2 regions of the Bradyrhizobium sp. CCGUVB1N3 genome follow, and region 2 is predicted to be linked to the other one. Evidence: riboswitches for the same ligand, from Rfam matches in the RefSeq annotation. Region 2 holds a riboswitch; the other holds the start of a gene.

Region 1 (15,565 bases), 4.4 Mb from region 2:
GCTGGTAGGGCGTGTAGGCCGTGTACCAGGCGGGATTTTCCAGAATGTTGCGCTGGATGACCGCGGGCAAGATCGTGCCTGAATAGCCCTGGCCGATCAGCGAGGTGAAGACCTGGTTCTGGGCTGCGAGCTCGGCCATATGCGCGATCGCTTCGGTCTCGCTCAGCGGCTTGCCGAGATCGAGCGGAGCGGCCTGCCGGATCGATGCCGGCAGCGTCTCCGCCATCAGCGCGTCCACGCTTTTCGCACCGACCGTGTCCAGCATCGCCGCGACATCGCGCGCGGAGGGACCGATATGGCGGCGAACGAAAGAGGCGGCGGTATCGCCGTTGGATTTGCGGTGCGCGGTCATCGCTTGCTCCATCGCTTAAGCCGTGTGCGCCTTGTAGGCGGCTTCATCCATGAGTCCGCCGAGCTCGCTCTTGTCGGCAATCTTGATCTTGAAGAACCAGGCCTTGCCTGCGGCATCCGAATTGACCAGCGCCGGCTCATCGACGACCGCCTGGTTGACCTCGAGCACTTCGCCCGAGATCGGCGCATAGACGTCGGACGCCGCCTTCACGGACTCGACCACGGCGGCGGCTTCCGTCTTCTTCAGCGTACGGCCGACCTTGGGCAGCTCGACGAACACGACGTCGCCGAGCTGCTGCTGGGCGTAATCGGTGATGCCGACGGTTGCGACGTCGCCGTCGATATCAAGCCATTCATGGTCGGAGGTGTACAGCGTCGTGGTCATTCTCGATCCTCAGCGTTTGTAGGTGTTTTTCACAAATGGCATGGCGGCGACGGTGAGCGGCAGCCGCTGGCCGCGCACTTCGGCAAAGAGCTTTGTGCCGAGCGCGCCTTTCGCGGCAGGCACATAGCCCATCGCCACCGGCGCATTCAGGCTCGGGCCAAAGCCGCCCGAGGTGACGGCGCCGATCGCCTCGGTCGACGTCGCGTCCGCAAACAACGGCGCGCCCTCGCGCACCGGCGCGCGGCCCTCAGCGCGCACGCCGACGCGGCGGCGGCCCGCGCCCTGGTCGAAATGGGCGAGGATCTTCTCTGCACCGGGAAAACCGCCGGCGCGGGCGCCACCGGTGCGGCGGCTTTTCTGCACCGACCATTCCAGCGCGCCCTCGACCGGCGTGGTCGTGGTGTCGATGTCATGGCCGTAGAGGCAAAGGCCGGCCTCGAGCCGCAGGCTGTCGCGGGCGCCTAACCCGATCGGCAACACGTCGGAATTTGCGAGCAGCGCCTTGGCGAGGCGTTCGGCATCGCCCGCGGGAACCGATATCTCGAACCCGTCCTCGCCGGTGTAGCCTGAGCGCGACACGAAACAGTCGACGCCGTCGACCTTGCGCGGGCCGGCGTCCATGAACTTCATGGACGGAGCCTCTGCACAAAGTTTCGCCAGCACGGCCTCGGCCTTCGGACCCTGAAGTGCGATCAACGCGCGCTCGGTAAGCGACTCGATGATGCAGTCATCGGAGAGATGCGCGCGCAGATGCGCCTCGTCCTCGGCCTTGCAGGCGGCGTTGACGACCAGGAACAGGTAATCGCCGAAATTGGCGACCATCAAATCGTCGAGGATGCCGCCGTCCGGATTGGTGAACTGGGCGTAGCGCTGCCGCCCCGGCGCAAGCGCCGCGATGTCTTGCGGCACTAGGCGTTCCAGCGCGCGGGCCGCGTCCTCGACCCTGCCGGATTTCGGCCGGAGCGCGATCTGGCCCATATGGGACACGTCGAACAGGCCAGCAGAACTGCGGGTATGCAGATGCTCTTTCAGGACGCCCGCAGGGTACTGCACGGGCATCTCATAGCCCGCGAACGGCACCATCTTGCCGCCAAGGGACACGTGGAGCCCGTAAAGGGGGGTACGTCTGAGGGAGTCTTGGTCGTCGCGCGCAAGCATCACAGGGGCCCTCGCGGTTCCCGGGGAGGATTCCCCGAAAAACCAGTCGAAGCCCCATCTGTCGCTGTGCCTGAGAGTATTATCCCGTCGGCGGGTGCCACCCGGGCTTCAATGCCCGTCGGCGCCTCTTTCCAGATGCTGTCAAAGCCACGCGGTCCTTTTGCCTGAGAGTTTCCGGGGCGGTTGCTCCTTCGGCGCCGGCACCAAAGCCGGTCTCTCCCGACGTGGCCGTACGATACAGGTAGGTACAGAACACAGGCTGGCCAAGCCTGTCAACGCGCCTGCAACAGCTATCAACGAGGATTGCGCGCCTGCGGCAACCCTCTGATCTCTCTGCACAGTTTCTGGACAGGGCAGCTCACCTTGTCTAAAAGCGCAATCGCCCGCAGATATCAGCCTTGATGTCGAGTTTGGATGGCTCTGGCGGGTCCTATCACCCGATTGGATGAACATGAGCGGCGTCAACGAGATCAGGTCGACCTTTCTGAACTTCTTTGCCAAGAACGGCCACGAGATCGTGCCGTCCTCGCCATTGGTGCCGCGCAACGACCCGACGTTGATGTTCACCAATGCCGGCATGGTGCAGTTCAAGAACGTCTTCACGGGCGTCGAGAAGCGCCCCTATCAGCGCGCCACCACGTCGCAGAAATGCGTGCGCGCCGGCGGCAAGCACAACGACCTCGACAATGTCGGCTACACCGCGCGACATCTCACCTTCTTCGAGATGCTCGGCAACTTCTCCTTCGGCGACTACTTCAAGGAGCGCGCGATCGAGCTCGCCTGGAATCTGATCACCAAGGATTTCGGCCTGAAGAAGGACAAGCTGCTCGTCACCGTCTATCACACCGACGACGAGGCGGCCGGCCTCTGGAAGAAGATCGCGGGCTTCTCCGAGGACCGCATCATCCGCATCCCGACCTCGGACAATTTCTGGGCGATGGGCGATACCGGCCCGTGCGGCCCGTGCTCGGAGATCTTCATCGATCGCGGCGAGCACATCTGGGGCGGACCTCCGGGCAGCCCGGAAGAGGACGGCGATCGCTTCCTCGAATTCTGGAATCTCGTGTTCATGCAGTTCGAGCAGGTGACGAAGGAGGAGCGCCAGCCGTTGCCGCGTCCCTCGATCGACACCGGCATGGGGCTGGAGCGCATGGCCTGCATCCTCCAGGGTGTCGACAGCATCTTCGAGACCGATCTCTTCCGTCAGCTGATCGATGCGACCGCATCCGCGCTCGGCAGTGGACCGAATGAGCAGACGGTGGCCTCGTTCCGGGTGATCGCCGACCATCTGCGCTCCTCGGCCTTCCTCGTCTCCGACGGCGTGCTGCCTTCGAACGAGGGCCGCGGCTACGTGCTGCGCCGGATCATGCGCCGCGCGATGCGCCATGCGCAGCTCCTGGGGGCGAAAGAGCCGCTGATGCATCGCCTCGTCTGGGCGCTGGTCCGCGAGATGGGCCAGGCCTATCCGGAGCTGGTGCGCGCGGAGAAGCTGATCGAGGAAACGCTGCGGCTGGAAGAGACCCGCTTCCGCAAGACGCTGGTTCGCGGCCTTGCCATCCTCGACGAGAAGAGCGCGTCCTTGAAGAAGGGCGACATGTTCGATGGCGACGTCGCCTTCACGCTGTACGACACCTACGGCTTCCCGCTCGATCTCACGCAGGACGCGCTGAAGTCGCGCGGCATCGGCGTCGACCAGTCCGCCTTCACCGATGCAATGGAGCGTCAGCGCGAGAAGGCGCGCGCGTCCTGGGCCGGCTCCGGCGAGGCCGCCTCCGAAGCGATCTGGTTCCCGCTGCGCGAAAAATTAGGGGCCACCGAATTCCTTGGCTATGAGACCGAGAGCGCCGAAGGCGTCGTCGCGGCGCTGGTCAAGGACGGCAAGGAGATCGACAGCCTCGAGGCCGGCGAGACCGGCTCGATCGTGCTCAACCAGACGCCGTTCTATGCGGAGTCCGGTGGCCAGGTCGGCGATATCGGCGTGATGGTCGGCGAGGGCGGGATCAAATTCCGCGTGACCGACACGCAAAAGAAGCTCGGCGACCTCTTCGTGCATATCGGCACGGTGGAGCAAGGCACGCTGAAGGCCGGCACCGCGCTCCAGCTCGAGGTGGACCATGCGCGCCGGTCCTCGATCCGCGCCCATCACTCCGCGACGCATCTTCTCCACGAGGCGCTGCGCCAGGTGCTTGGCGATCACATCGCGCAGCGCGGCTCGCTGGTCGCGCCCGATCGTCTGCGCTTCGACTTCGTGCATCCGAAGCCGATCACTCCGGAGGAGCTCGCGCGCGTCGAGGACATCGCCAACGAGGTGGTGCTGGAGAACGACGAAGTCACCACGCGCGTCATGGGCGTCGACGAGGCCCGCGAGGCCGGTGCGCGCGCGCTGTTCGGCGAAAAGTACGGCGACGAGGTCCGCGTCGTCTCGATGGGCAAGACCGCGCGCGAACACGGCGCCAACGCGCTCGGCTGGTCGGTCGAGCTCTGCGGCGGCACCCATGTGAAACGCACCGGCGATATCGGCCTGATCACGCTAACCGGCGAGAGCGCAGTCGCCTCCGGCGTGCGCCGCATCGAGGCGCTGACCGGACGCCATGCGCGCAAGCACGCCAACGACACCATGGCGCTGGCGAAGACCGCAGCCGCCGAGCTGCGCACCTCGCTCGAGGACGTGCCGGCGCGCATCACCGCGCTGATGGACGAGCGCAAGAAGCTCGAGCGCGAATTGTCCGACGCCCGCAAGAAGCTTGCGATGGGCGGTGGTGCATCGTCCGGAAATGGCGCTGCCGCAGGCGTGCGCGAGGTCGGTGACGTCAAGCTGATGGCGCGTGCGGTCGAAGGCATCGAGATGAAGGATCTCAAGAGCCTTGCCGACGATGGCAAGAAGCAAATCGGCTCCGGGGTGGTCGCGATCGTCGGCGTCACCGAGGACGGCAAGGCCGGCGTCGTGGTTGGTGTCACGGCCGACCTCACCTCGCGTTTCAACGCCGTCAACCTGGTTCGCGTCGCCTCCGAAGCGCTCGGCGGCAAGGGTGGCGGCGGCCGGCCTGACATGGCGCAGGCTGGCGGACCCGACGGCGCCAACGCGGCGGCGGCGCTCTCGGCGATCGAAAAAGCCATGGTCGGCGCGTAGACACCGTGCGCCTCGTTCCGCGAGGACGTGGGCTTCGCGATCCCAATTTGAGGGATCGCTTGTACGAACTGCTGGAGCACGATCCGCTGGCCTATTCGGCCGGGTCGCGCTTCATCCAGGTGATCATTGCCGTCATCGTGCTCGACGTCGTGGCAATGACGCTTGCCTCGGTGCCGGACCTCGACGCGCAGTTCGGCCCGCTGTTCTCGGCGATCACCATCCTGTCCGTGATCGTGTTCGCGCTGGAATATGCCGCGCGGCTGTGGACGGTGGCGGGGCACACGCCGCGCAAAGGCTCGGCGCTCGCCGACCGCCTCGACTATGCCTTCTCCGCGCTCGGCATCATCGATCTCATGGCGTTCCTCCCCGCAGCCATCGTGCTGGCCACTGGCCGGCACGCGACGCTGGCTGCGCTCGGCGTGCTGCCGTTCTTCAAGTTGATCCGCTATTCGCCAGCGATGCGCTCGCTGCTCGCAGCCGTCCATGCCGAACGGCGCGCGTTGATCGGATGCATCGTCATCCTGATCGGTGTGGTGCTCACCTTCGCTTCGCTCCTCTATGCCATCGAGCGCGAAGTGCAGCCGGAGAAGCTCGGCACCATCCCGCAGGCGATGTGGTGGGCGATCGTGACGCTCGGCACAGTCGGCTATGGCGACGTGGTGCCGGTGACGCCGCTCGGCAAATTCGTTTCCGTGTTCGCCATCATCAGCGGCTTTGCCATGATCGCGCTGCCGGTTGCGATCATCTCGAGCGCCTTTGCGGAAGAGGTGAGGCGGCGCGACTTCGTCGTCACCTGGGGCATGCTCGCGCGCGTGCCGCTGTTCTCGCACCTCACGGCATTGGAGATCGCCGACATCATGCGGCTGCTGCGGGCACGCACCATCGAGCAGGGCGAGATCCTGGTTCGGCGTGGCGATGCTGCCTCGTCGATGTATTTCATCACGGCCGGCGAGGTCGAGATTTCACTCCCGAGCCAGCGCGTGCGGCTTGCGGACGGCACTTTCTTCGGCGAGATCGCACTGCTGCACAAAACCAAACGCAGCGGCACCGTGACCGCCACGCGCAAGACCCGCCTTCTGGTGCTCGACGCCCAGCATTTTCATGCCCTGATCGAACGCATGCCGACGCTCGCCGCGCATGTGCACAAGACGGCTAAGGCGCGTCTCGAAGAGACTGGCGACCTCGCGGCGACCGAGCTCGCGCAGGCGGAGCGCGAGGGCACGGACCGCTGAGTGATTAGCCCTTGCGCAGGAAGATGTAGTCGGCCGAGTAGGGTGCGCTCTTGAACTCGCCGGCCTTCTCGCAGGCGCCGTCGAGCTTGCCGCCATGGGTGTTGATGCGCTGAACCGTGGTGACGGGTGTCAGAATGCCGCTACCCCGACGCGAGGCGACCTCGAGCTTCAGCCAGGGGATATCGCCTGCGGTTGCGCCCGGCGCGTTGCCGATGGCCTTGCCGACCACTGCGCTGCCGTCGGCGTGCTCCCAATTGGGGCCTGCATAGTGGCGGCCGATCGTCTTGCCTTCGGAAAGCAGCGTCGCGATCGGCTCGCGGAAGGCCCAGGCGAGCTTGCCGTCGGTCCCTGCCTTGCACTCATAAACCTGCGCGCCCTCGGCGTGGACGCTCAGCACGACGGTCTCGCCGGGCGCGGCGATCGCGTCGGGAAGCTCCGCGGCTGCGGCAACGGCCGATGTGCTGGCCAGTGTGAGGACGGCGAACGCGAGGCTCTTGATTGTCGGCATGATGCTTACCCGGATAAGAGGCTCGTCATTGCGAGGAGCGACGAAGCAATCCAGTGTCCGACCGTGGAGACAGCCTGGGATTGCTTCGCTTCGCTCGCAATGACGGTTGAGGCGAGACGCCGGCTTACGCCGCCAGCGCCTTCGTGAGGTTCTCGGCGACCTTGTCGAGGAAGCCGGTGGTGGAGAGCCAGCGCTGGTCGGCGCCGACGAGGAGCGCGAGGTCCTTGGTCATGTAGCCGTCTTCCACGGTGTCGACGCAGACCTTCTCCAGCGTGGCCGCGAACTTCGCCAGCTCCGGATTGTTGTCGAGCTTGGCGCGGTGGGAGAGGCCACGGGTCCAGGCGAAGATCGAGGCGATCGAGTTGGTCGAGGTCTCCTTGCCCTTCTGGTGCTCGCGGTAGTGGCGGGTCACCGTGCCGTGGGCGGCTTCGGCTTCCACCGTCTTGCCGTCGGGCGTCAGCAGGACCGAGGTCATCAGGCCGAGCGAGCCGTAGCCCTGCGCGACCGTGTCGGACTGCACGTCGCCGTCGTAGTTCTTGCAGGCCCAGACGTAGCCGCCGGACCACTTCAGCGCCGAGGCCACCATGTCGTCGATCAGGCGATGCTCGTAGGTCAGGCCCTTGGCCTCGAATTCCTTCTTGAACTCGCGGTCGAAGATGTCCTGGAAGATGTCCTTGAAGCGGCCGTCATAGACCTTGAGGATGGTGTTCTTGGTTGACAGATACACCGGGTAGCCGCGCAGCAAACCGTAGTTGAACGAGGCGCGGGCGAAGTCGATGATGGAGTCGTCGAGATTGTACATCTCCATGGCGACGCCGGCGCCGGGAGCCTTGAAGACCTCCTTCTCGATCACGGTGCCGTCCTCGCCGACGAACTTCAGCGACAGCGTGCCCTTGCCCGGGAACTTGATGTCGGTGGCGCGGTACTGGTCGCCATAGGCATGGCGGCCGATGATGATCGGCTTGGTCCAGCCGGGGACGAGGCGCGGCACGTTCTTGCAGATGATCGGCTCGCGGAAGATCACGCCGCCGAGGATGTTGCGGATGGTGCCGTTCGGCGACTTCCACATCTGCTTCAGGTTGAATTCCTTCACCCGGGCTTCGTCCGGGGTGATGGTGGCGCACTTCACGCCGACGCCGACCTTCTTGATCGCCTCGGCGGCGTCGATGGTCACCTGATCGTTGGTCTGGTCGCGGTACTCCATCCCCAGGTCGAAATACAGGAGCTGGACATCGAGGAACGGGTTGATCAGCTTGTCCTTGATGTACTGCCAGATGATCCGGGTCATCTCGTCGCCATCGAGTTCGACGACGGGGTTGGACACCTTGATTTTTGCCATGATCGGGGAAGCCTCTTGGGAACGGCGCTTTGGCGCGTCAACGGGAATATCCGCCGCCTCATAGCACCGGGAAGCGGCGGGCGAAAGCCAAGGGATTATGCACTTTTAGCCCATCCAGCATCCTTAAGCGGGGAGCCGCGGCGGCACTGCGGCCGGGTCCGGAGCTGAAGTTTCGGGCGAGATTCAAAAGCCGAATCTAACCCCGTTATTTCGCTTGAGAATTCTGTCAGGACAGGCAAACGAGGCGCAATCGGCGGAGCCGGTCGGTGGCCGGCTTGAATCATTTCCTAAGGCGCCCTCTCCAAGGCCTTGAGAACCAGCGTGAAAGCAGAACGAGATGTCGGGGACTGACAAGAGCAAGGCGGGCCTCGCCCTCGACGGTCCCATCGTGATCCTGGTCGAGCCGCAACTCGGCGAGAACATCGGCATGGCGGCCCGTGCCATGGGCAACTTCGCCCTGAGCCGCTTGCGCATCGTCAACCCACGCGACGGCTGGCCCAACATCGCCGCCCAGCGCGCCGCGGCCGGTGCCGACCACATCCTGGAGCGGGTCGAGCTGTTTGACACCGTCGAGCAGGCGGTCTCCGACCTCGACCTGTTGTTCGCCACCTCCGCCCGGGCCCATGACCAGGCCAAGCCGGTGGTCGGCCCGGAAGCGGCGACGACCGAGATCGCCAGCCATGTCGCGACCGGCGGAAAGGCCGGCATCCTCTTTGGCCGTGAACGCTGGGGGCTGACCAACGAGGAGGTCGCGCTGGCCAACCGGGTCATCACCTTCCCGGTCAATCCCGGCTTTGCCTCGCTGAATCTCGCGCAGGCGGTGCTGCTGGTCGGCTACGAATGGTTCAAACGGGTTACGGAGGGCGCGCTGCCGCACGGCATGCCGGAGCGCTCGGAGCGCGCCTCGCAGCACCAGATTCAGGCCTTCTTCGACAACCTCGTGCGCGAGCTCGACCGGGTCGAGTTTTTGCGCCCGGCCGAGAAGCGCGACACCATGCTGGTCAACCTGCGCAACATCTTCACCCGCATGGAGCCGACCAAGCAGGACATGCACACCCTGCACGGGGTGGTCATGGCGATCGCGGAAGGGCGCAAGGGCCCGGCCAAGGGCGGCGTGCTCGACGGCGAGCAGGCGACGCGGCTGCGCGCGCTGCTCGCCGAACACGGGCAGGGCGGGGTGCCCGACAGCGGCAGCACCGTGCGCGGGCTCGCGCGCCTGCTTCGCCGTAACCCGACCGACGCCGAGCGCCTGCTCTGGCAGGCCCTGACCCACGACCGTCGCTTCGCCGGGCAGTTCAAGCGCCAGACGCCGGTCGGGCGGCACATTCCGGACTTCGTCTCGTTTCCGCACCGGATCGCGATCGAGCTGGTCAATCCGGGCGAGGGCGAGACCATCGACGCCGACCGCGCGTCACGGCGGACGTGGCTGGAGGCGCGCGATTATCGGGTGATGGAGATCCGCGCCGCGGACGTGGAGCGCGATCTGGAGTCGGAGCTGGTGCGGCTGCAGGGGGTGATCGAGCAATCACAGTAGGTCTCGTAGGGTGGGCAAAGCGGAGCGTGCCCACCATTGCGAATCGAGCAACCGGAGAGATGGTGGGCACGGCGCAAGAGCGCCTTTGCCCACCCTTGTATTAGCGCGCCGGATTACAATGGCCTGGTTCCGTGAGGAATGGCCCAGCCCGGGCGGCCACCCGAGCTGGGCCGCCGATCGATCGGATCGATGCCCACCGAAGCCTTGAGGGCTGCGTTTCGTAGCAAGATCGCGATCGGCACTTCATCGGGACCCGCATGGTTGAACGAACTTCAGGTTCGCATCACAAGGGAGGGTCGAGGAAGATGGCCAAGCGTATCACGATCTGTGCCGGGATCGATACCGGCAAGCGCAAACTTGACGTGGCAGTCGATGGCTGTTCGGAGCCGTTGCAGGTCGAGAACACACCGGAAGGCTACAAGGTGCTGGTGGAATGGTTGCAGCGCCGGAAGGTCAAACGGGTCGGGATCGAGGCGAGCGGGGGCTATGAGCGGGCGGTCGTCGCCGAGCTGCGACGCAAACGTTTTGTCGTCGTGGTCTTTCAGCCGGTCCAGGTGCGCGCCTTTGCCATGTTCCACCTGCAGCGGGCCAAGAATGACAAGATCGATGCAGCGCTGATTGCAGCCTGCACCGCCGCGGCCAAGAAGATCCACCCCGCTCCGGATCCTCGGCTGGGGCCCTTTGCCGAGCATCTGACAATGATCGAGCAGATCGGAGAGGATATTGCAAAGCTCAAAAACCGGTTGGAGAGCTGCCGCAACGCGCGTATCCAGAAGCTCTGGAAGGAGCAGATTGCTCTCTTGGCCAGGCACAAACGAGCCGAGTTCAAGGCTCTGGTGGCAGCGATCCGCAAGCATCGCGATCTCGCCGAACGGCTCGATCTGATCTACGGCGTCGCCGGCAGCGGCCTTCCGACTGCGGTTTCCATCCTGATCAGGATGCCCGAGATTGGCCAGGTCACGCGCGAGCAAGCCGCAGCCCTCGTCGGGCTTGCGCCTTACGACAACGACAGCGGCGATCACGTTGGCGTCCGTCACATCGAAGGCGGGCGCGAACGCTTGCGCCGGGCGCTCTACACCGCGGCTCTACCGGCATCATTCCGCTGGAATCCGCAGCTCATGGCCCTGTACAACCGGCTGATCGCCGCCGGCAAGGGCCACAAGCGCGCGCTCATCGCCTGTGCCAGGAAGCTGCTCGTCGTCATCAACGCCGTCGTCGCACGCGGAACGCCGTGGCTCGCCGAACCGCCCAAAATCGCGAGCGTGCCCGCCACCTGATCGCGTTTCTTTGTTCGGCCGAAGCACCGTTTCTTCGTCCCGACCTGCCCTCGCAAATGACGCCGCGCACAGCGGCCGTCAAGGCTGGCCGTCGTGCCGGCCTCGCCTCACATCCGCCGCTGCCAGGCCACGCCTTGACGGCCACGAGCACGGCGTCATCCTCCCGGCAATCGGACGTCGCTTTAATGGTTGCTACGAGAGCGAATTGTTGGTTTGCTGAGGGCGCCGGCGTGAAGCTGTAAGCCTCATTTATTGGCACGTTTCGTGCGTCCCAAAGCGGCAGGCTCGTCACATGCCTGACCTAGGGAGACCCTCACATGAAGCGTTCCGACCTCACCGAAAAACTGCTCGACATCAAGCGCGAGAAAGGCTGGAGCTGGAAATACATCTGCGAGAAGATCGGCGGCTATTCGGAGGTGCTGATCGTCGGCGCGATCATGGGCCAGATGAAGCTGACGAAGCCGCAGGCGGCCAATGCCGGCGAGCTGTTCGGGCTGTCGAAGGCGGAGACCGTGATGCTCAACGAGGTGCCGATGCGCGGCACCGGCACGCCGATGCCGCCGACTGATCCCTTGATCTATCGCTTCTACGAGATGGTGATGGTCAACGGCCCGGCCTGGAAGGCGCTGATCGAGGAGGAGTTCGGCGACGGCATCATGTCGGCGATCGATTTCGACATGGCGATCGAGCGCGTCGCCAACCCCAAGGGCGATCGCGTCAAGATCACCATGAGCGGCAAATTCCTGCCCTACAAATATTACGGCGCCAGCGGCAACGTGCCGGAGTACGGCTTCAAGGAGGAGTGACCGCGGCGAAGGCGTCGCGGAGCTCCTTGATCGGCGCCATCTCGCGAACGTAGGTGAAGGATCCCTTCTCCTTCATCTCCCGCGCGCTGCGCAGGAAGGCTGCGAGCGCAAATCGCGACATGGCACCCCCGACGCTGACGCGCTTGACGCCGGCCTCCGACAATTGCGCGCGCGTCAGCGTCGGGTCGGCAAAGCCCATCACCAGGTTGAAGGGCTTTGTCACCGACGAGACGACCATCTTGATCGTCGCGAGGTCGTAGACGCCGGGCGCATAGAGCACGTCAGCGCCTGCGGCCTCGAACGCCCTGAGGCGCTTGATGGTGTCGTCGAGATCATTGCGCCCGTGCAGCAAGTTTTCGGCACGCGCGGTGAGCGTGAACGGTACGGGCAGCGAGCGGGCCGTCTCCACCGCGGCCTGGACACGCTCGAGCGCGTGCGAAAAATCGTAGATCGGCCGCGTCCGATCGCCCGTGAAATCCTCGATCGAGCCGCCGACCGCGCCAGCCTCGGCCGCGCGCCGGATGGCCTCGGCCGCGCGTTTCGGCTCATGCGCGCCGCAGTTCTCGAGATCGACGCTGACCGGCAGGTCGGTCGCCGCGGCGATCGCGCGGCAATTGACGAGGATGCCATCCAGGCTGACGGTCGAGCTGCCGAGCATGTTGGCAAGCCCGAGGCTGGTGGTCGCGAGCGCCTCGAATCCCATGGCCGCGAGCAGCTTTGCGGTGCCGGCATCCCAGGGATTGGGAATGATGAAGGCGCCCGGCCGCTCGTGCAGGGCTCGAAACGTCTTTGCCTTCTCCAGTTGGCTCGTCATGGCTCGCTTCCCGTGTCGTGGTATCTGTTCCGACACCATCGATAGGAGCATTTTCGCCATCCGCCAAATTTGTTATTTCTCTTCAGATCATCAGTTTTCTGCATGAGGTGTTCGTGATGGACAGCGATGCCCTCGATACGTTCCTGACCGTTCACCGCAGGGGAGGGATCTCGAACGCGGCCAAGGTGCTGCATCGCTCGCAGCCGGCAATTTCGCGCCGCATTGCGCTGTTGGAGCAGGAACTCGGCGTGCCCCTGTTCGAGCGGATTGCGGGCCGGACGCTGCTGAGCGATGCCGGGCGCGTGCTGGTCCCCTATGCCGAGCGCGCCGTCGCGGCTGCGCAGGATGCGTCGCAGGCGATACGCGCGCTCACGAAACAGAATTCAGGACCGGTCACGCTCGCCGTCACCGGCACGCTCGCCGACAGCCGCCTCTCGGAGATCATGAAGGGATTTGCGAGAGCGCATCCGGACGTCGCGCTCACGCTTCGCACCGCCACCAGCACTGAGGTCAGCGACCTCATCCGCCGCGGGGAAGCGACGATCGGGCTGCGCTACAATGTCGATCGGTCGGCCGATCTAGCTTGCGAGCCGATCCTGACCGAGCGGCTGCAAGTCGTGTGCGCGCCCGATCATCCGCTCGCCGGCAAACGTGTCAGACGTCTCGCCGAGCTTCGTGGGCAACGCTGGATCGCTTTTCCCGAGATACCCGGACGCCGCGAGATTGCGGCCTCCCACGTCTTTGCGTTGTTTCTCACGCAAGGATTGGGCGAGGTCGAATGGACGCCGGTCGACAGCCTCACCGCGCAGAAGCGCCTCGTGGAATCAGGCTTCGGCGTTGCGCTGCTCGCGCAAAGCCACGTGGCCGAGGAGATGGTCTCAGGCACCATGTCGACCATTGCCGTCGGCGATCTTTCGGCGAGCCACGATGTGACCGTCGTCACCCGGCGCGGCGGATTTTTGAGCATGGCGGCGCGGCAATTGCTGGAGGCCATCCGCCGTGACTACGGCGCGGCCGATCACGTCGTGGCCGGGCGTCCGCGGAAGCGTCGCGCGGCGCGCAAGACACGTGCGCGCCGGCGCGCTGCATAGAAGGCGTTCGCTTACTTCCCGGCCTTGACCTCGATCGCCGCCACGGCCAGCAGCTCGGTCATTTTGGCGCGAATCGCCTGCTCGGTGACGGCAACGCCCTTGGCTGAAAAGTCGCCCAAAACCTTGCGCAGGACGTCACCGTCGCCGGCTTCCTCGAAATCGGCTGCGACCACATCCTTGGCATACGCCGTGGCGGCATCGCCCGTGATGCCGAGCTTCTCGGCCGCCCACAGGCCGAGCATCCGGTTGCGGCGGGCCTCGGCCTTGAATTTCTGCTCCTCGTCGAGGGCGAATTTCTTCTCGAAACCTTCCTGGCGCTTGTCGAACGTGGTCATGCTTTTCCGTTCCAATTCCCTGGCTGAATCCGGCCGTGACGCCGCGTTGCGGTGACCCCGGCCGATGCCTAGATAAGGGGCACGAATCGGCAGACCAATGAGCCGTTAAGCCGCAGGCAAGACGGTATAAGTTGGTGCTGGAAGAGCCGGGTCGATTGTGCTGGGACAGCCAATCGGATAGGTTGCCTAAAGGTTTGGTTCCTGTTCTGTTTCTGTGGGTTCCAGGCCGTTCACGGCAGCTCCGCTGTGGGTCCTGATCCTTGTCAACCGGAGCACACCAAATTCATGGATTTTAACAAAACACGGTACATCCCCATGAGCCGTCGGCGACGCATTTATGAAGGCAAGGCAAAGGTTCTCTACGAAGGCCCGGAGCCCGGGACCCTGATCCAGCACTTCAAGGATGACGCCACTGCGTTCAATGCGAAGAAGCATCAGGTGATCGAGGGCAAGGGTGTCCTCAACAACCGGATCTCGGAGTACCTGTTTCAGCACCTCAACGACATCGGGGTGCCGACCCATTTCATCCGCCGCCTCAACATGCGCGAGCAGTTGATCCGCGAGGTCGAGATCGTGCCGCTCGAGGTGGTGGTGCGGAACGTCGCCGCCGGCTCGCTGTCGCAGCGCCTCGGCATCGAGGAGGGCACGCAGCTGCCGCGCTCGATCATCGAATTCTATTACAAAAACGACCAGCTCAACGACCCCATGGTGTCGGAAGAGCACATCACCGCCTTCGGCTGGGCGACGCCGCAGGAGATCGACGACATCATGGCGCTCGCCATCCGCGTCAACGACTTCCTCACCGGTCTCTTCCTCGGCATCGGCATCCGCCTCGTCGACTTCAAGATGGAGTGCGGCCGCCTGTTCGAGAACGAGATGATGCGCATCATCGTCGCCGACGAGATCTCGCCGGACTCCTGCCGTCTGTGGGACATCAAGTCGAACGAGAAGCTCGACAAGGACCGCTTCCGCAGGGACCTCGGCGGACTCCTGGAGGCCTATACCGAAGTTGCAAAGCGGCTCGGCATCCTCATGGAGAACGAGCGTCCGGCGGGCTCCGGCCCAGTGCTGGTGAAGAGCTAAAGAGGGATTATCGACGTGAAGGCACGTGTCACCGTTACCCTGAAGACGGGCATTCTGGATCCGCAGGGCAAGGCCATCGAAGGCGCGCTGAAATCGCTCGGCGTCGATGGCGTCGCCAGCGTCCGTCAGGGCAAGGTGTTCGACATCGAGTTCGCTGGCGCCGACAAGGCCAGGGCCGAAGCCACGCTGAAGGAAGCCGCCGACAAGCTTTTGGCGAACACCGTGATCGAGAATTATCGCGTCGAGATCGTCTGAGTCTGTATTGTGGTCCTCATGGTGAGGAGCGCGAAGCGCGTCTCGAACCATGCAGGCCTGGCTTTCGCACCTTGGCCTTCATCCTTCGAGACGCCCGCCTTTGGCGGGCTCCTCAGGATGAGGAGCGAGACTGATCGCGACGCTGTCGGTTGAGTATTTTCGCCTTCACAGCCACCCGACGCGGCGGAAGCGCCAGTAGAGCGCGAGACACGCGACCACCATCAGGCCCAGTACGGCAAAGTAGCCGTACTCCCACTCCAGCTCCGG
Region 2 (15,565 bases):
ATTCCGGCGCAATCAGTGCGGCTAACGCATTAGCTGTCGCTGCTGATAGCGTCCAGCCAAGATGGCCGTGACCAGTGTTGTAAAACACGCGCGTATCGCGACCTCGCATGACGCGCGGCAGCATGTCAGGCATCATAGGACGAAGGCCCGCCCAAGGAACAGCATTTCTGGTACTCATACCGGGGAAGTGCGTACGACACCATTTGATCAGTGGCTCAATCCGCGCTGCTCGGATATCCTTGTTGATGCCGTCGAACTCGGCGGTCCCGGCCACTCGAAACCGCGTTGAGCCGAGCCGGCTGGTGACGATCTTGGCGTGGTCGTCGAGCAGGCTTGTCCACGGGGCCGCTTCCTGATCTGAGTTCTCGGGAAGGTGCACGGTGATTGAATATCCCTTCACTGGATAGACATCGACGCGATCACCCAGACTGGCGGCAAGGCGGCGCGATCCTACACCGCCGCAAACGACCACGCGATCGAACTCGTCGACACAAGCATTTGTGCCTTCTCCGGCTTCTGTCGATCTCCAATTCACGCCAAGGTGCTTGCCCTTACCCAGGGCGATCGACAGCACCTCAGCCGAAAAGTTCATTGTCGCTCCGAGACGTTCACAGGCACAAGCTAGACCGGTCGTGAACTTATGGATGTCGCCGGTGAAGTCGGACTCAGTATAGAAGCCGCCATAGAATGAGCCTTTGAGTGCGGGCTCAATCGACCTGATTTCCTCTGGGGTTACCGCGCGGCGTTCGAGCCCTCCTTTGGCGAGCAATGCGGTAACCTGAGCCGCGGCGGCGAATTCTGCCTTGGTGTGATAGAAGTGCAGGATGCCGCGGTCTTCGCAGTCGAAATCGATGTTTTCCTCTTGCGCCATCCGCCTCAGGTGAGCGCGTGACTCGATCGCCAACCGCGCTGTCGTGACGGTATTCACTTCGTATTTTGGGATAGAGACAACGAACTGCGCCATCCAGGAGAATTTGTGCCAGGATGGCTTCGGATTGACCAGAAGTGGCGCACCCGGGGTGAATATCCACTTGATACCCTTGAGCACCGTGGCCCAACTATTCCAGACCTCAGCGTTCGAGGCCGAGAGCTGACCACCGTTGGCGAAGGATGTCTCCATCGCTGCATAGGGATGCCGGTCAAAGACGGTGACTTCGCATCCTCGTTTAAGCAAGGTGTAGGCTGTGGTGATGCCAGTGATGCCCGCGCCAATGACGGCAACGCGACAACGGTCAGAGACAGTCATAGGTGCTCCTGCCCGCGCAGTGCGCGGGTCATCTACACCCCCTCTGTCATTGGCCTGAGAGTTTCGTCGCGAGCACGACCATCCGGCCTGCGACTTTCACCATCGGCGCAGGACTGTCGCCCTGCTTTTCAGAGTCTAAGAACGTTCTGCGGTTGCTTTGCCTGAGAGTTTCCGGGGTCGTTGCTCCGTCGGCGCCGCTTCGACCGAAGCCGAAGCGATCTCTCCCCCATTGACGGCAACAATCTAAGTCGGTATACCCGGTATGTCAATTGTCGCCGGTAGCTTCGGGCTCAAGGGCTGGACCAGCGAGCAGCACGAATCATCGAGGTTCGCGAAATGGCCGTGGAAAGATCTCTCGCGAATGCCCAGGTCTCGCTGGGCCCCGATCGAAGTTCATTTGCACTTTTTCCACCTAAACTGCAGGGCGTAAGGTCCTTCGATGGGAAATATCAGTACCCGTTGGAGATAGCATTCGATTACTCTCGCGTGGATCGAGCAGTGATCTCCGGCGACGCTGGCCCGGGCATGCTTCAATGGCGCAGCTTGCTTCCTCCCATTGTCGATGAGTTGAGCATGGGCGAGGGCAGCACCCCGCTGATCGAGATTCCAAGACGAACAAGTCAAGCCGATGCACGTGTGTTTCTGAAGGATGAAAGCAGAAATCCAACGTTCAGTCACAAAGACAGATTGAACCTATGTGTCGTCAGCGCAGCCAAGATTTCCGGCTCGCGCGGCATCATTGCGGCGTCCACAGGCAATCATGGCATCTCAACGGCTGCTTATGCGGCCAGAGCAGGATTGGCCTGTATCGTCCTTGTCCCTGAGAGATTCAGCAGAAGCTATTTTGCAGCGCTTAGCGCATACGGTGCGCATGCAGTTCCTGTGCGAGCCGACGCTAAATTCAGGATCTTGAGTCAATTCGTAACTGAGGTCGGCTTCCATCCGACCAGCAATTCGACGGAATTTCATACGGGTCACCCCTTCGGGCCGGAGGGATACAAGACAATCGCATATGAACTCTTCAACCAGTTGAAGAGGATGCCGGCGGCCCTTGTCGTCCCCACAGGTTATGCTGAGCTATTGTTTGGCCTGGTCAAAGGATTTCAGGAGCTGATCGAGCTCGGTATAGCAGCTGATTTGCCCCGGGCGTTCTCGGTTGAGCCTGAAGGGATGGCTCCATTGGCAAGAGCGCTGAAAACCGGGCAGCCCATGGCCACCGTCGCTCCCGTGGAGAGCCGCCTGACGTCCATTGCGTGCACTGTCAGCGGGTACCGCGGTGTCCGGGCAATTTCGGAATCCGGTGGCACAGCACTAACGGTCACCGATCAGCAGGCCTTGATGGCGCAGGCCAAGTATGCCCGCATCGGCCTTTGGCAAGAGCTTTCCAGTTCAGCTGCCTTGGCGGCTGTCGATTTGATCGCTCCAGGGTTCAGGGACAAAGATGTGGTGGTAATTGGCACATCAAGTGGGATGAAAGATCCAATCGATTATCACGTCGTCGATCGAGTTTGCACGAGCTTTGACGATTGCCTCTCCTATCTGCGAGATGAGTATTCCTTCGATGTCAGTCGGACAGGCGTGCGATAGCGAACTGGGTCAATCCTGATGCACGCAACTGGGACATTTGAGAGGCTCCAGCCATTGCGCACTGCTATCAAGATGACCGGCGTCAACAAATGGTACGGTGAATTCCAGGTCCTGCGCGACATCAACCTGGAAGTCGACCGCGGTGAAAAACTCGTCATCTGCGGGCCCTCAGGCTCGGGCAAATCGACGTTGATCCGCTGCATCAATAGGCTGGAGGAGCACCAGAAAGGCCAGATCATCGTCGAGGGCACGGAGCTCACCGGCGACGTCAAGAAAATCCATGAGATCCGTCGCGATGTCGGCATGGTATTCCAGCAGTTTAATCTGTTCCCACATCTCACGATCCTCCAGAACTGCATGCTTGCGCCGTTCTGGGCGAAGAAAGTGCCCAAGAAGGAAGCGGAAGAGATCGCGATGACCTATCTGCGCAAGGTCAGAATCCCCGAGCAGGCTAACAAGTATCCGGGTCAACTCTCGGGCGGGCAGCAGCAACGCGTTGCTATCGCGCGCGCTCTTTGTATGAAGCCGAAGGTCATGCTCTTTGACGAGCCCACCTCAGCGCTTGATCCGGAGATGGTGAATGAAGTGCTCGAAACCATGGTCAGTCTTGCCAACGAAGGAATGACCATGATCTGCGTCACGCACGAAATGAACTTCGCGCGCCAGGTTGCCGATCGCGTCATCTTCATGGACGGCGGCCAGATCGTCGAGATAGCGACGCCCGACGAGTTCTTCAGCAGACCCCAGCACGAACGCACAAAGCTCTTCCTCAGTCAGATCTTGCGCTGAGGAAGCAGTTGCGCACCAGACGAGAGAGCGGGGTCCAACTGCGCAATCCCATTCGCATCTCTGCGTACCGCACTGTGCGAGCTGTATACTAGCACGAATACCCCTGGACTGCTGAGAGGCGAGCCGTATCCTAGCGGTAACTGGCTCCACAAAGCGCTTTGGCAGTTATGTCGCTTGAAGAGACCTTCTCATCGGCGAAGCCGTATTTTGCCATGATCTTCTCAACCGTGCCGTCGGCCATTCGCTGCGCCAGGCTTTCATTGAAAAGATTACGAAACTCTGCATCCTCCGGCCGGAACTCAAAGGCGCCATAGGCTTTCTTTTCTCGGCCATTTTCGAGCAATCCCGTGAAGGGTGCCGCACGCTCCACACCTTTCACGTTAGGGTCCCTCAGAATACCGACAGCCGATCCACTTGCGAACAATACCGCATCAACGCGATCAGCTAGAAGCGCTCCCAGAAGAGCATCGTTGTCTGGAAAGAGCTGAATTCGATCCTTGGCAATTCCCGCGGCCACTGCATTCGGCGTGGTCGATGCGCCTCGCATGTCGCCCAATCGAACATGCGGGTCTTTTGCTACGTCTTCGTAGCTGTGGATGTTCAGAGGATTGCCCTTCTTCACCAGAACCGCATCGCCACCGGCTTGGAAGGGGTTCGAGAAGCTTACCTGTTCGCATCGCGCGGCGGTGATCACCATACCGGACGCTACGGCATCGATTCTACGCGATAGAAGGCTTGGAATCAGCGCGCCGAAATCCATGACCACGAAGTCGATCTTCTTCACGCCCAGTGAGTCCGCGACCGCCTTCAGAACCTCCGGATAGAGACCGGAAACGCTTCCATCATCTGTTTTGAATCCCCATGGCCACTTGTTGTGGACACCGATCGTGAGTTTGCCCTCGCTGGCCACCTTCTCCTTGAGGGTTTGCGCGTCTGCACCCGACGCCACAGCGCCTAATGCAACAAGCGCTATAGCTCCAACTCGTGCGGTTCTGCGGAAAATGTCCAAGATCTTCATCGGCAACCCCTATTCTCGCTTTTCAAATGCAACACTGCGAACTATCTGTGCAATTCCTCTTTGCTGCGAACAGTCACAGTTGGGCTTCGAACAGTCGACCCCAGCCATGCAAGACGTCGTGACATTCCGCCAGTCGTAGAGCATGCCAACACAAAGCTTGATTGGATGAGATGATGGATTTTCCAGTCTGGCGCTCCAGTTCGTCGATAACAGCCGCAGCACGCATCTGCGTGCAAGCGATTACGATCGTGTCTACATCCGCTCTCTCAGCCACCTGTCGCACGGCGCCGGAGATGCTCTTCGGAGAAATGAATGGCGCATCGTCAGCGACGCAGCCGTCTTCATTGTGAAACGTACTGACCGTCGGCACCTCGAATCCCGCAGCCTCGATCTCGCCGATCATCCGTTCGGCCACTTCGCGGGAGTAGGGCGAGACATAGCCCACACGGCGGGAACGCAGCGCTCGAAGAGCAGAAAGAATGGCCGTGAAGGGATTTGTGACCTTCGCGCCCGGATGAACGTTACCGATTCGTCGCGCTAGCTCTTTGGGCCCGATGGCCATCGCGGCAGAGGTGCATCCCAGGGCGACAACGTCCGAAGGACGCATCGTGTTGATCAGCCGGAGGGACTCATCAAGGTTGTCGGCCTGCTTCGTCATTCCATCCAGAGTGACTGGCTGATTGCGCTCCCGGGATGCTGGGATGCGACTTTCGTAGAGCGCGACCCCCGGAACTGTCAGCATCGCTCGCGCTTCGTGTGAGAGCGACTGGTCGTTCGCAATGACAACCATTCCGATGTGCGCTCTCGAACCGAAGCCACTATCGATATCGTAGCGAACATCAGTCCAACGCTTGGCGTCCTGCTTGGCTTGTTGCGAGGACATATGACCTCCTAACCTTGTGTTTCTGGACTGGCTCTCTTCACGTCGCACGCAGTTTCGGGCGATGCAGTAAGACGGCTAACGACATTCGAACTCGGAGACGCCCCCTTACCGCTCGGCGCACCCGTGCGGGCCTAGCCACGCCATTCCCGAACCTCGGACATCATACCCGGTATACTCGGACTGCTTAGTTGCCTTGTCAAGCAGGGACCCTTGAAAAGACCCGATTGACCGTGATGGGGACTGCTGGTCGCTCCTAGCGGGCCGACCATCCCGATAGGGTCCAGGATCGTCAACGCGGCTCTGGTAAGCCCAGATGAACTTCGATCTGCTAATTGCGCAACAGTTCACGAAGGAATTGGCGAGTTCGCGCGTGCTCCGGGCTGGCAAAAAACTTGACGGGAGGAGCCTCTTCCACGATTTTCCCGCCGTCCATGAAGATGACCCGGTCCGCCACCTCGCGCGCAAATCCCATTTCATGCGTGACGCAGATCATAGTCATTCCTTCAGCGGCGAGGCCGACCATGGTGTCGAGAACCTCCTTCACCATCTCGGGGTCAAGCGCCGAGGTTGGCTCATCAAAGAGCATGACCTTCGGCTTCATACAGAGCGCGCGCGCGATGGCCACGCGCTGTTGTTGTCCACCCGACAGTTGAGCGGGGTACTTTCGTGCCTGCTGCGGTATGCGGACACGCTCGAGATTCTGCATCGCGAGCGCTTCGGCGGCATCGCGCGCCATCTTTCGCACCCGGATCAAGGCCAACGTACAGTTGTCGAGTACGGTCAGATGAGGGAACAAGTTGAACTGCTGAAATACCATGCCGACGTCGCGACGCACCTCGGCCAACCCCCTCATTCCCGCATGCAACTCCGTACCATTGACAGCAATTCGGCCTCTCTGATGGGTTTCAAGCTGATTGACGCATCGGATCAACGTCGATTTACCTGATCCGGATGGACCGCACACCACGATCCGCTCGCCAACAGCTACAGCGAGGCTGACGTCACATAGGACCTGGAAACTCCCGTACCATTTGGACAGACTCTCGATTAGCACGGCCGCAGGTTCCGCTGCTGTCCGCTGCTGGCCGCCAGCACTGTCCCATTCCGCGGTATCCGACATCATTTCGTCCTCCGTGGCCGCCTTTGTGACGGGTTTAGTGCGACGGGGCGAGTACTCCGAGGCGCCGCTCCAAACCCGTGACCAAAGCGACGGCTATCAATGCCAAACCAAGGATAAGAAGGCCGGCGACAAACATCGGTTCGGCATAACGGTATGTGTCCGACGCCACGTCAAACGCACTGCCGAGCATCTCCGGGACTGCGATCGCCGCCAGGTACGGCGTCGCTTTAAGGACGGAAACGGAATACGCGCCGAGCGGCGCGGCAACGTTGCGCAGCATTTGTGGCGCGATCACAAAGACCAGGGTGTCGCGCCAGCCTAGACCGAGGGTCTGAGCAGCCTCGCTTTGCCCGCGCGGTACGGCGTCTATTCCGGCTTTGAACACTTCAGACATATAGCCGGAGTAATAAAAGCCGAGACCGAACACGCCCACAAACATCGGCGGCAGAGTGACGCCATAGTAGGGAAGCACGTAGAACAGAAAATAGAGTTGAGCCAACACAGGTGTCGAACGAATTGCATCAATGACGAACTGAATGACTGGACGGACAAAAGCGTGGGAGCGTCGAAGGATCTCCCAAAGAAAGCCCATCGCCGCCGCGCAAATGAAGCTGAGGATTGCAACCAGCACCGTGTTGCCCAGGCCCTCCAGGATCCTCGGGACAATGTGCATGGCAAAAGCGAAATCAAAATTCATGGGAGCCTGCACGTCCCTTCGCGACCGACTTTTCGAGATAGCGTCCGAAGATCGTCACCGGATAGCAGATGATGAGATACGCAAGGAGAAGACCAGAGTAGATTGGCACCGGGTTGTAGCTCAATTGAGAGATCTCCTTCGCTCGAAAGGTCATATCGGATAACGTGAGCAATGAAACGAGCGAGGTACCTTTTATCAGCTGTATGCCTAGATTGATGAACGTCGGGATCATCGCGGCTATCGCCTGAGGCAATTCGATTAGGCACAGCACGGCGAAGCGGCTTAGCCCCAACGCAAGTCCGGCTTCGCACTGTCCCTTGTCAATGGCTTGAAGTGCCGCGCGGACTGACTGGCTGCCATAGCCTCCGATATTCAGGCCAAGCACCAACGAGGCGACAGCAATCCCTGATAGATAGATACCGAACGCTGGCAGCGAATAGTAGAACGCGTACAGCAGCACAATTACCGACGAACTGCGCCAGAACTCAATGACAGCGGTAACGCCCCAACGATAGATGCCACTTGAGAAATGCTGCAGTACGCCGGCGACAAGGGCGAACGGGACTGCATACAACAGCCCTAGCAAGGTCACACTCACGGTGATACCAACGCCGGAGTAAATGCCGAGTAAGATCTGCAGCAAGCTCATCTTCGCTCGTCCATGCTGCTACACTCAGCCCCCGAGTTGCCCCGCCGTACGGCTCGACATCGCAGTCGCGAACACCGCATCTTCTGAGCGTCCATCCCTTTGCACGACTTCCGTTCCGCTGGGCGCGCACCAGAGCTGCGGAAGGCGATTATAGTTGAAGTTCAATCCGGGCCGTTGACCCGTGGCATCAGACCCCTGAGCTCGATTAGCCAAGCACCTCTGACGACCTCGAAGACGAAACCGCCTTTTTAGTGCCGGCCGAGGTAGCCTGCTTGGTAGATCGAGGTACGGCCGAGATCGTTCGGATGCCAACGACCTCACCGCCGTTCGGCCAAGCTCGAAGGAGCGACCAACCGAAATCTGCCGCTCGCTCCCTTCACGCTCGACTTCGTCTCAACATTGACCGGTTGATATGGACCCGATATACTCGGTATGTCAAGCTCAGTTATGCTGCGGCCCTCGCCTTCGAATTGTGCAAACCAGCGTCTAGGGGCTCTTCCGGCGGCGGTTTGGGATGCACCCGCGGCCTAGCGAAGAAGCGTATGTCGGTGCGATGGGCGTAAGAACATAGGCGCTCCGGCGCCACCATCTCGGGACTGCCCAATGCCTGACCAATATCAGAATCGCCGGGTGTACGATATAAGACCGGCCGCACAAGTTGATACGGGCAACAGGAGATCAAGTTGGTCAACACAACCAACGCGAAGGCAAACCTGCGGAGATCCAAATTGATCGATGCCGCCAAGACGAAAACGGGGAAATCGAAGTTGGTCAACATAGCCAACGCGAAAGCAAAAAAGACTCAGTCTGCGGCGGGTCCTGCTGGCTCGCAAAATCTGCGTGCCAAGTTTCAGCACGCCTCACGCCCCTTGCATGAGATGGTCCGCATCACTCTACAAGAGCGCATTCAATCTGGAGCCTACTCCAGGGATATTGCACTACCCTCGGTGCCCACGCTGGCTGACGAATTCGGCGTCAGCGCGATCACCTTGAAACGAGCGCTTCGCGACCTGAAAATGGCAGGCCTGGTTCGCTCCGTTGCAGGGCTCGGCACGTTCATCCGCGAACAGGAGCGGTTTGTGCTCAATATGAGCGCTGCACTGAAGCTCTCCGGCATGAAAGACGATGCCCTGCGTTCCCGCCGCTCTCTGCGGATTAAGCTTCTTTCTATCGCTAAGAGCGAAATTCAGGAGCCGGCACTTCTGCCCTTCAATCCACCTACGCAAATTTATCTCCGCGTCGAAAAAATGATATTCGTCGACGAGATTCCTATCGCCTTCGATCGCGCATTCATCTCTCTGCCAATTGACCAAGATTTCATTGATTCACTTGGTGCGCGCTTTATCTATGAAATCATGCGTGGGCGTCAGATGCCGGTTATTTCCAACCGCATGATCATCGATGCGGCGCCGCCGGCTGAGGATGCTCAGGTCGCGCTAGGCATTCCCGACGGGTATCCAACCTTACGAAAATGTTATCACTTTGTGGCGGGTGCCCCGCCGATACGAGTTTATGGGATATCCGTTTCGCCTTTCGATCGCGTCGCGTGCTCGCTGGATTCATCGGAGGCGATCCACACTTGAACGGAGATCCGATCATTCCCTTATAGCATTGAGAATACTTGAAGCGAGCACGCTGGCACCAATTGCGAGAGCGTCCTCGTCGAGATCGAATTCGGAAGTATGGTGCGGCGCGATGATCCCACGGTCGGCATTACCGCATCCGACGAGAAAGTAACATCCGGGAACCCGCAGCAGGAATTCAGCCATATCCTCACCTGCCAACGTAGAATAGTCGACATTCGCATCGCAGACGCCACTCAGCGAGCCGGCCGCCGCGCTCCTCACGTTGGCAACGGCACTCGGGGCGCTAATGCAGGCAGGAATGGAGCCCGAAGCTTCCAATGATATCGAGACCTTGAACTGCCGGCCGATCGCTTCCGCGATTTCCTTCAAGCGCTCGAGGATAAATGCCCGGCTAGAGGGCGACTCGGTCCGCAACGTCCCCCCCGCTGAGATCATCTCGGGTATGACGTTGTGGATCGAGCCGGCTGCCAGTTGCCCTATACTGATCACTGCGGCTTCCTGAGCGTCAACTTCTCGCGCCACGAGATGGTAATTTGCCTGAATCAGCTGCGCGAGAGCGCCGACGGTATCATGCGCGAGATGCGGGATCGCGCCATGCCCACCACTCCCCTTTATGGTCCAGGACAGCTTGTCGCAAGAAGCAAAGAGCGCCTTTTCGGTAACCGCAAGCTGTCCGGTCTGAAGCTCGCTCCATAAGTGCAGACCATAACATTGCGCAGGATTATAGCGTTCAAGCACACCGTCCCGGATCATCGCCAGGGCGCCCCCACCGGGCTCTTCAGAGGGTTGGAAGCAGAGAACAAGCCGACCGGCCAAAGATTGCCTTTGCCGGGCAAGGATGCGGCCCACTGTAAGCGCAATGGCCATATGGCCGTCATGCCCACACGCGTGACTGTTGCCAGGAATTGTCGAGCGACCTTCACGGTCGGCCACTTCCTCGATAGGAAGCGCATCCATATCGGCGCGAAGCATGATCGTAGGGCCCGGCTCAGGCCCTTCGATCGACGCAACCAATCCTGATTGTCCGTAGGCGCGCTCGTCGACGTTGAAGTCCAGTTTCGTCAAAGCTTCCGCGACGAACGCTCTCGTACGCGGCAAATCGAATCCCAGCTCGGGAATTCGGTGCAAAGCGCGTCGGCACGTAAGAGCCCATTCAAAATCATCGTCCGCTATCAACGCTTCTTGCTTGAGATAGGATCTATAACTGCCGATCGACAAACTCGACCTCCGTGCTAACGATCAATTGAATTGCTCAACGCCGCCATGGTCATCTGGCACAGACAGCGGAGTAGGTGGCGTCCGGCATTTCAGCCTCTGAAAACCCATATTTCACCAAGATCTTCAACAGCGTGCCGTCAGTTCGCATCGACTTCAGTTGCTCGTCATAAGCGTTGCGGAAGTCGGCATCTTCCTGGCGGAAGGCGACAGCTGCGTAGTTGAAGCGTGGATTGCCCGCGGCGTCCCGTTTGCCCGTGAAAGGTGTGGCACGTTCAACGCCCTTATCTTTGATGTCGTTGTACAGAGCGGCGATGGACGCGGCGGTGGCCGAGACCGCATCGACGCGACCGGCAACGAGTGCCGAAATCGCGGCCTGATTGTCAGGAAACAGGATCTGCCGGTCGCTTGGCACGCCTGCCGCCAATGCGTCCGCCGCCGTGGTGAAGCCCCGAGCGGTTCCAATTGTTGCGCCGGGATTCTTCGCGACATCCTCATAGCTGTGCAAGTTCTTGGGGTTGCCGGCTTTCACCAACAACGCATCAGCCATTTTGATGTCTGGATCGCCGAACGCTACCAGTCGACAACGTTCGGGAGTGATGAATAATCCTGCCGTCACGACGTCCACCCGATGCGCCTGGAGTGCAGGGATCAGGGCGCCAAATTCCGTGCTGACGGCCTCGAACTTCTTTACGCCCATCCGGCTGAGCGCCGTCCGAAGCACATCAACGGAGAACCCGTTAAACTCGCCGTTCGCGTCCTTTAGTCCCCACGGCGCCTGATTATAAACGGCAACTCGGACTGAACCGGCGCTGAGAGCCTGCTGGTATGTGGAATCGGCATGCGCCGCCGTCGCCGCAATCAATCCTGCGCAAATCGCCAAACACGATGACAAGCTTGACTTGAGCATGACCGCCTCCTCAGCCTCCAGATCCGTTGACCATAAAGCTATACCCGGTATACCGTGTCGTCAATGGACCGGTACCGGGAATTGTAGCCGGTCGGATCGGAAGGGATCACGATGGCAATGAATCTGCAGGGTGAAGAAGTGGCGCGGAGAATGGAGAGGCTTCGCCAAGAGATGGCACACCGCTCCATTGACGCCTTCGTTCTGACTGATCAGTCCAACTTCGAGTACTTTACCGGATACAAGTCGCTGTTCTGGACTTCCAAAACACGTCCATTTTTCGCGGTCATCTTTGCCAACGACAGTGCGGCCATCGCAATCGCAAGCACGGCCGAGGCGCGGACCGTGAAGCAGTCGGCCGGAATGCCTGCAAGCCTCCGATTCGAATTCTACACCGGGTTCATCGAAGCGGGCCTAGCGAAGTTGCTGGAGGTTGTAACACCCAAGCTGCCCGCATCGCCGGTGATTGCAGTTGATTACGGCAATGACCACTTCGGCCGCGGATCGCTGGTACTCCCTCAAATGTGGCGATCGCATAGCCAGAAGGTCGAGGTCATCGACGGGTCAGCCACCATCTGGGCCGTACGCATGATCAAAAGCGAACTTGAAATCCAGTTGAAGCGGCAAGCCATGAAGGTTGCCACTGATGCGTTCTTCACGTGTCTTGAAACACTTAAGATCGGGGACACCGAGGAGCAGTTCGCCGTTTCGTTGAAACGCGAGATGCTTGCCCAGGGTGCAGAGAGCATACCATGGCTTCCGGTTCGATTCGGGCGCTCAGATATGGCGTATAGTCTCCGGCCGACGCAAAGAAAGTTGGCTGAAAACGACTACATCTGGGTCGACATCGGATGTGTTCGCGAGGGCTATATGTCCGATGTCAATCGAATCGCCAAAGCTGGTCGCGTAACGGTGGAAGAACAAGAAGCCTACGGAACTATTCGAAGACTGACGCTCGATTCGCTGCATTCCATCCGCGCCGGCATGACTGGAGGAGACGCGTTCAGAAAATGCGCGGAGCTCGCGTCCGCAACACCATTTGGTGCACCTGCCGGTGCGGCATCTCGCATTGGACACGGTTCAGGTATTGACCTAACCGAACCTCCTTCAATCATGGATAGCTCCGATGAGGTGATCAAGCCTGGCATGATCCTCCATATCGAGCCAAAGTATGAAACGGAACTTGGTGTATTCCAGCTTGAGGAGGTCGGCGTGGTCCGAGACGCTGGCATAGAAATGCTGACGATAACCGCGCCGGAGATATTTCCGACGATTAGATCCTGTGCATAGCAGCTGATCCAGATCGGGAAAGCATAGGCCGCGAAGAGGGTGACAACGTAACTCCGGGGGTTAGGGGATTGAATTGACCTAGCGATGTTCGATCTCCCGGACAGAAGGTATGGCAAGCGCTATTGGAGACTGCGCGCTCGCCGCAACAATTGCTACCGTAGGAGCGTACTACGCCTGCTTCAGCCCGGTCTGTCTACCCTGGTGCGAAAACCGGCCTCGAACTTCCGAGATGGACTTTGCCGAAGGCCAGCAGTTTCCGCAGTTGATGGTCGAGCGGTCTCGGGAGCAACTGGCGACCGCCCCGCACACGGCGCCATAGACTTTGCGATAGTGAGTAGCGAACGAGTCGTGCTTGGAAGTGAAGTTGATGGTCGTTTCAGGGCCGAAGCGAAGGAGGCGCTGAAGCAGCGCAAGCAAATGAAATGACCCATTCAAGAGAAACCTTGGTCACAGACGACTCGCCATAAGGCTTCAACCGTGCCAGTGGAATTTCGCGATCTACGCTGGGCGATCGCCGCGTCCCAGCACCGAAGCCTCCGCCAAGCGGCAGAGACGCTCAGGGTCAAGCAGTCGACGCTTAGTCGCTGCCTGCGCAATCTCGAGCACAAGGTCGGCAGCACGCTGTTCGAACGCACCAACGGCGGCACGCGACCGACTATCCAAGGTCTCGAATTCCTCGACGCCGCCCGGCGCATCGTGGGTGAGACGGAGGCCATAACGGCGCGCCTCAAGACTCACTCGCGTGGCGAGAGCGGCCGATTGATCATCGGCATCCATGCTTCCCTCTCAGCCGGCAATCTCCGGGCTACCCTCCTGGAGCACCGGCAGCGCTTCCCCGATGTCGATCCACATCTGGTCGACGGGACGGGAGACCAACTGATTTCCGATCTCGTCAATTCCGCGATTGATATCGCCCTCGTGGCCGAGCCCAATCCGAGGTGGAACGACAAGTCATTATTGGTCTGGAGCGAACGTGTCGTCGTCGCCCTTCCCGAACATCATCCGCTGACAGCCCGCAATGTGGTTCATTGGGGCGAACTGCGGCAGGAAACCCTGTTGTTGTCACAGCACGGCCCGGGACCGGAATTCCACAAACTGCTCATCAGCAAGTTGGGAGCTTCCGATCCATGCCCGGTGCTTCGTCATGATGTATCGCTCGATCGGCTCCTCACCCTGGTCGGCGCCGGCTGGGGGATGCTGCTGGCCTTGGAAGGTGCGACCGGCGCTGTCTATCCGGGCGTCACCTTCCGCGAGGTGCATGATGCAGAGGGCCCAACCCGGCTGAGCTTCCGCGCTTACTGGCGGCAGGCCAACGGCAATCCATCACTACGCCCATTCCTCGACCTGCTTCGTGAGCGTTATCCGGATCTCTCAGCTGAGCCAGGAACGAGCTGAACAGCACCTCGCCGGGCCTTCGCAAACGCTCGGTCGGTCGCCATAAAGCGCTCGATCATCGGCGAGATCAGTTTGGCGGGCTCGCCCAATGGCTGTCGACCTCGTCCTCGAGCCCGGACAATTGTCTCTGGTGTCCCCGTCCTCGCATTCTCGCCGACCAACATCGTGACCGTGTGCGTTGGGGACATTGATTACGCAGCGTCGATTCTTACCCAGGAATTGCTTGCGATGCACGGTATTGAACCGCTACCGCGGCGGGATTTTCGTCCGCGCGGGTAGGCGATCATCAAACCATCGAGCAGGTTCCCTCACGTGGGCTCGCTCTCCTGAATATCCTCCGGGATCTCCTGCCGGAGCTTCGGCCCTTGATTCAGCCGTCGCCCGAGGGCCGCAACGAAATTGTCGTAGCGCGCACCCGCCTGCGCCCGCGCCGCCTTCGCGGCCGGTTCGGGGAGTGGCGGTGACGTCGTGAGCCAAAACCGAACGAACAGCGCCAAGGTTTCGACCGAGATCCCCATGTCGCGCTCGAGGCGCGCGATGCGACGATCAATTTGGTCGAGTCGCTTGGCAATGGCAGCCTCCCTCCGCTCGTCGGCATCCGGCGACAGGAATGACGCGATCGCGGCTTCGGCGATGAGAGACATCGGCTGCTCGCGGCGGGTGGCATAGGCTGACAACGTTTTCATGACCTCCGGGTCGAGATAGACCGACATCTGAGCTTTCTTCTTCGGTGCGGTCATGCTGCCTCACAATCCGAGATCGTCGCCGGGATCGAGCGATGCTTGGCGCGCGACGCCCTGCATCACATCGTTCATGCGCCTGATCCGCGGGGCATCTTCGTCGAACTCGTCGGCAAGATCGGCCGCGAACTCGTTGTCGAGCGGTTCGGTCTTCTCCACAGTGTCGTGACCCAGTTCATGCTGCCGCCGACGATCGGCGATCTTCGGATCCTCTACGTCGGTCTCGTCGTTGGCCGAGGCCGGAGGGGGCATGGGGCGCGGCGGGAGTGGCCGTAAACTCCAATCGTCCGGCCGTGTGTCGTTGGGCTTGGTCAGCATCGGCGGCGCCAAAATGCGCTCCTGGAAACGAGTGTCCTCGTAGTAGCGCGCCTTCCTCGCGCGGATCGGATGCAGGCCGGACATCATGACGATCTCGTCCGAGGGCGGAAGCTGCATCATCTCGC

Evidence for each region. A riboswitch is a leader RNA that binds a small molecule or an ion and turns the genes downstream of it on or off. The one in region 2 is predicted to bind glycine.
Region 1: linked by a shared signal. The riboswitch ahead of gcvT (glycine cleavage system aminomethyltransferase GcvT) and the one ahead of NLM33_RS24660 (D-amino acid dehydrogenase) in region 2 are both predicted to bind glycine.

Annotation. Positions count from the first base shown of each region.
Region 1 is NZ_JANADR010000001.1:9,527,441-9,543,005, forward strand. Features, by position in the region: gene gcvP (aminomethyl-transferring glycine dehydrogenase) at 1-352, opposite strand, end outside; gene gcvH (glycine cleavage system protein GcvH) at 368-736, opposite strand; gene gcvT (glycine cleavage system aminomethyltransferase GcvT) at 746-1,894, opposite strand; glycine riboswitch at 2,038-2,126, opposite strand; gene alaS (alanine--tRNA ligase) at 2,346-5,024, shown strand; gene NLM33_RS44935 (cyclic nucleotide-gated ion channel) at 5,030-6,256, shown strand; gene NLM33_RS44940 (DUF3455 domain-containing protein) at 6,261-6,764, opposite strand; gene NLM33_RS44945 (NADP-dependent isocitrate dehydrogenase) at 6,889-8,103, opposite strand; gene NLM33_RS44950 (TrmJ/YjtD family RNA methyltransferase) at 8,441-9,637, shown strand; gene NLM33_RS44955 (IS110 family transposase) at 9,943-10,914, shown strand; gene cynS (cyanase) at 11,232-11,720, shown strand; gene NLM33_RS44965 (oxaloacetate decarboxylase) at 11,707-12,534, opposite strand; gene NLM33_RS44970 (LysR family transcriptional regulator) at 12,651-13,625, shown strand; gene NLM33_RS44975 (DUF1476 domain-containing protein) at 13,637-13,960, opposite strand; gene purC (phosphoribosylaminoimidazolesuccinocarboxamide synthase) at 14,276-15,043, shown strand; gene purS (phosphoribosylformylglycinamidine synthase subunit PurS) at 15,059-15,298, shown strand; gene corA (magnesium/cobalt transporter CorA) at 15,464-15,565, opposite strand, start outside.
Region 2 is NZ_JANADR010000001.1:5,168,902-5,184,466, forward strand. Features, by position in the region: gene NLM33_RS24660 (D-amino acid dehydrogenase) at 1-1,246, opposite strand, end outside; glycine riboswitch at 1,386-1,483, opposite strand; gene NLM33_RS24665 (pyridoxal-phosphate dependent enzyme) at 1,583-2,833, shown strand; gene NLM33_RS24670 (amino acid ABC transporter ATP-binding protein) at 2,906-3,622, shown strand; gene ehuB (ectoine/hydroxyectoine ABC transporter substrate-binding protein EhuB) at 3,753-4,640, opposite strand; gene NLM33_RS24680 (aspartate/glutamate racemase family protein) at 4,714-5,523, opposite strand; gene NLM33_RS24685 (amino acid ABC transporter ATP-binding protein) at 5,852-6,643, opposite strand; gene NLM33_RS24690 (amino acid ABC transporter permease) at 6,678-7,340, opposite strand; gene NLM33_RS24695 (amino acid ABC transporter permease) at 7,330-7,989, opposite strand; gene NLM33_RS24700 (GntR family transcriptional regulator) at 8,673-9,572, shown strand; gene NLM33_RS24705 (M20 family metallopeptidase) at 9,585-10,793, opposite strand; gene ehuB (ectoine/hydroxyectoine ABC transporter substrate-binding protein EhuB) at 10,843-11,700, opposite strand; gene NLM33_RS24715 (Xaa-Pro peptidase family protein) at 11,812-12,987, shown strand; gene NLM33_RS24720 (LysR family transcriptional regulator) at 13,465-14,382, shown strand; gene NLM33_RS49710 (DUF2274 domain-containing protein) at 14,346-14,570, opposite strand; gene NLM33_RS24730 (CopG family transcriptional regulator) at 14,691-15,122, opposite strand; gene NLM33_RS24735 (conjugal transfer protein TraG) at 15,129-15,565, opposite strand, start outside.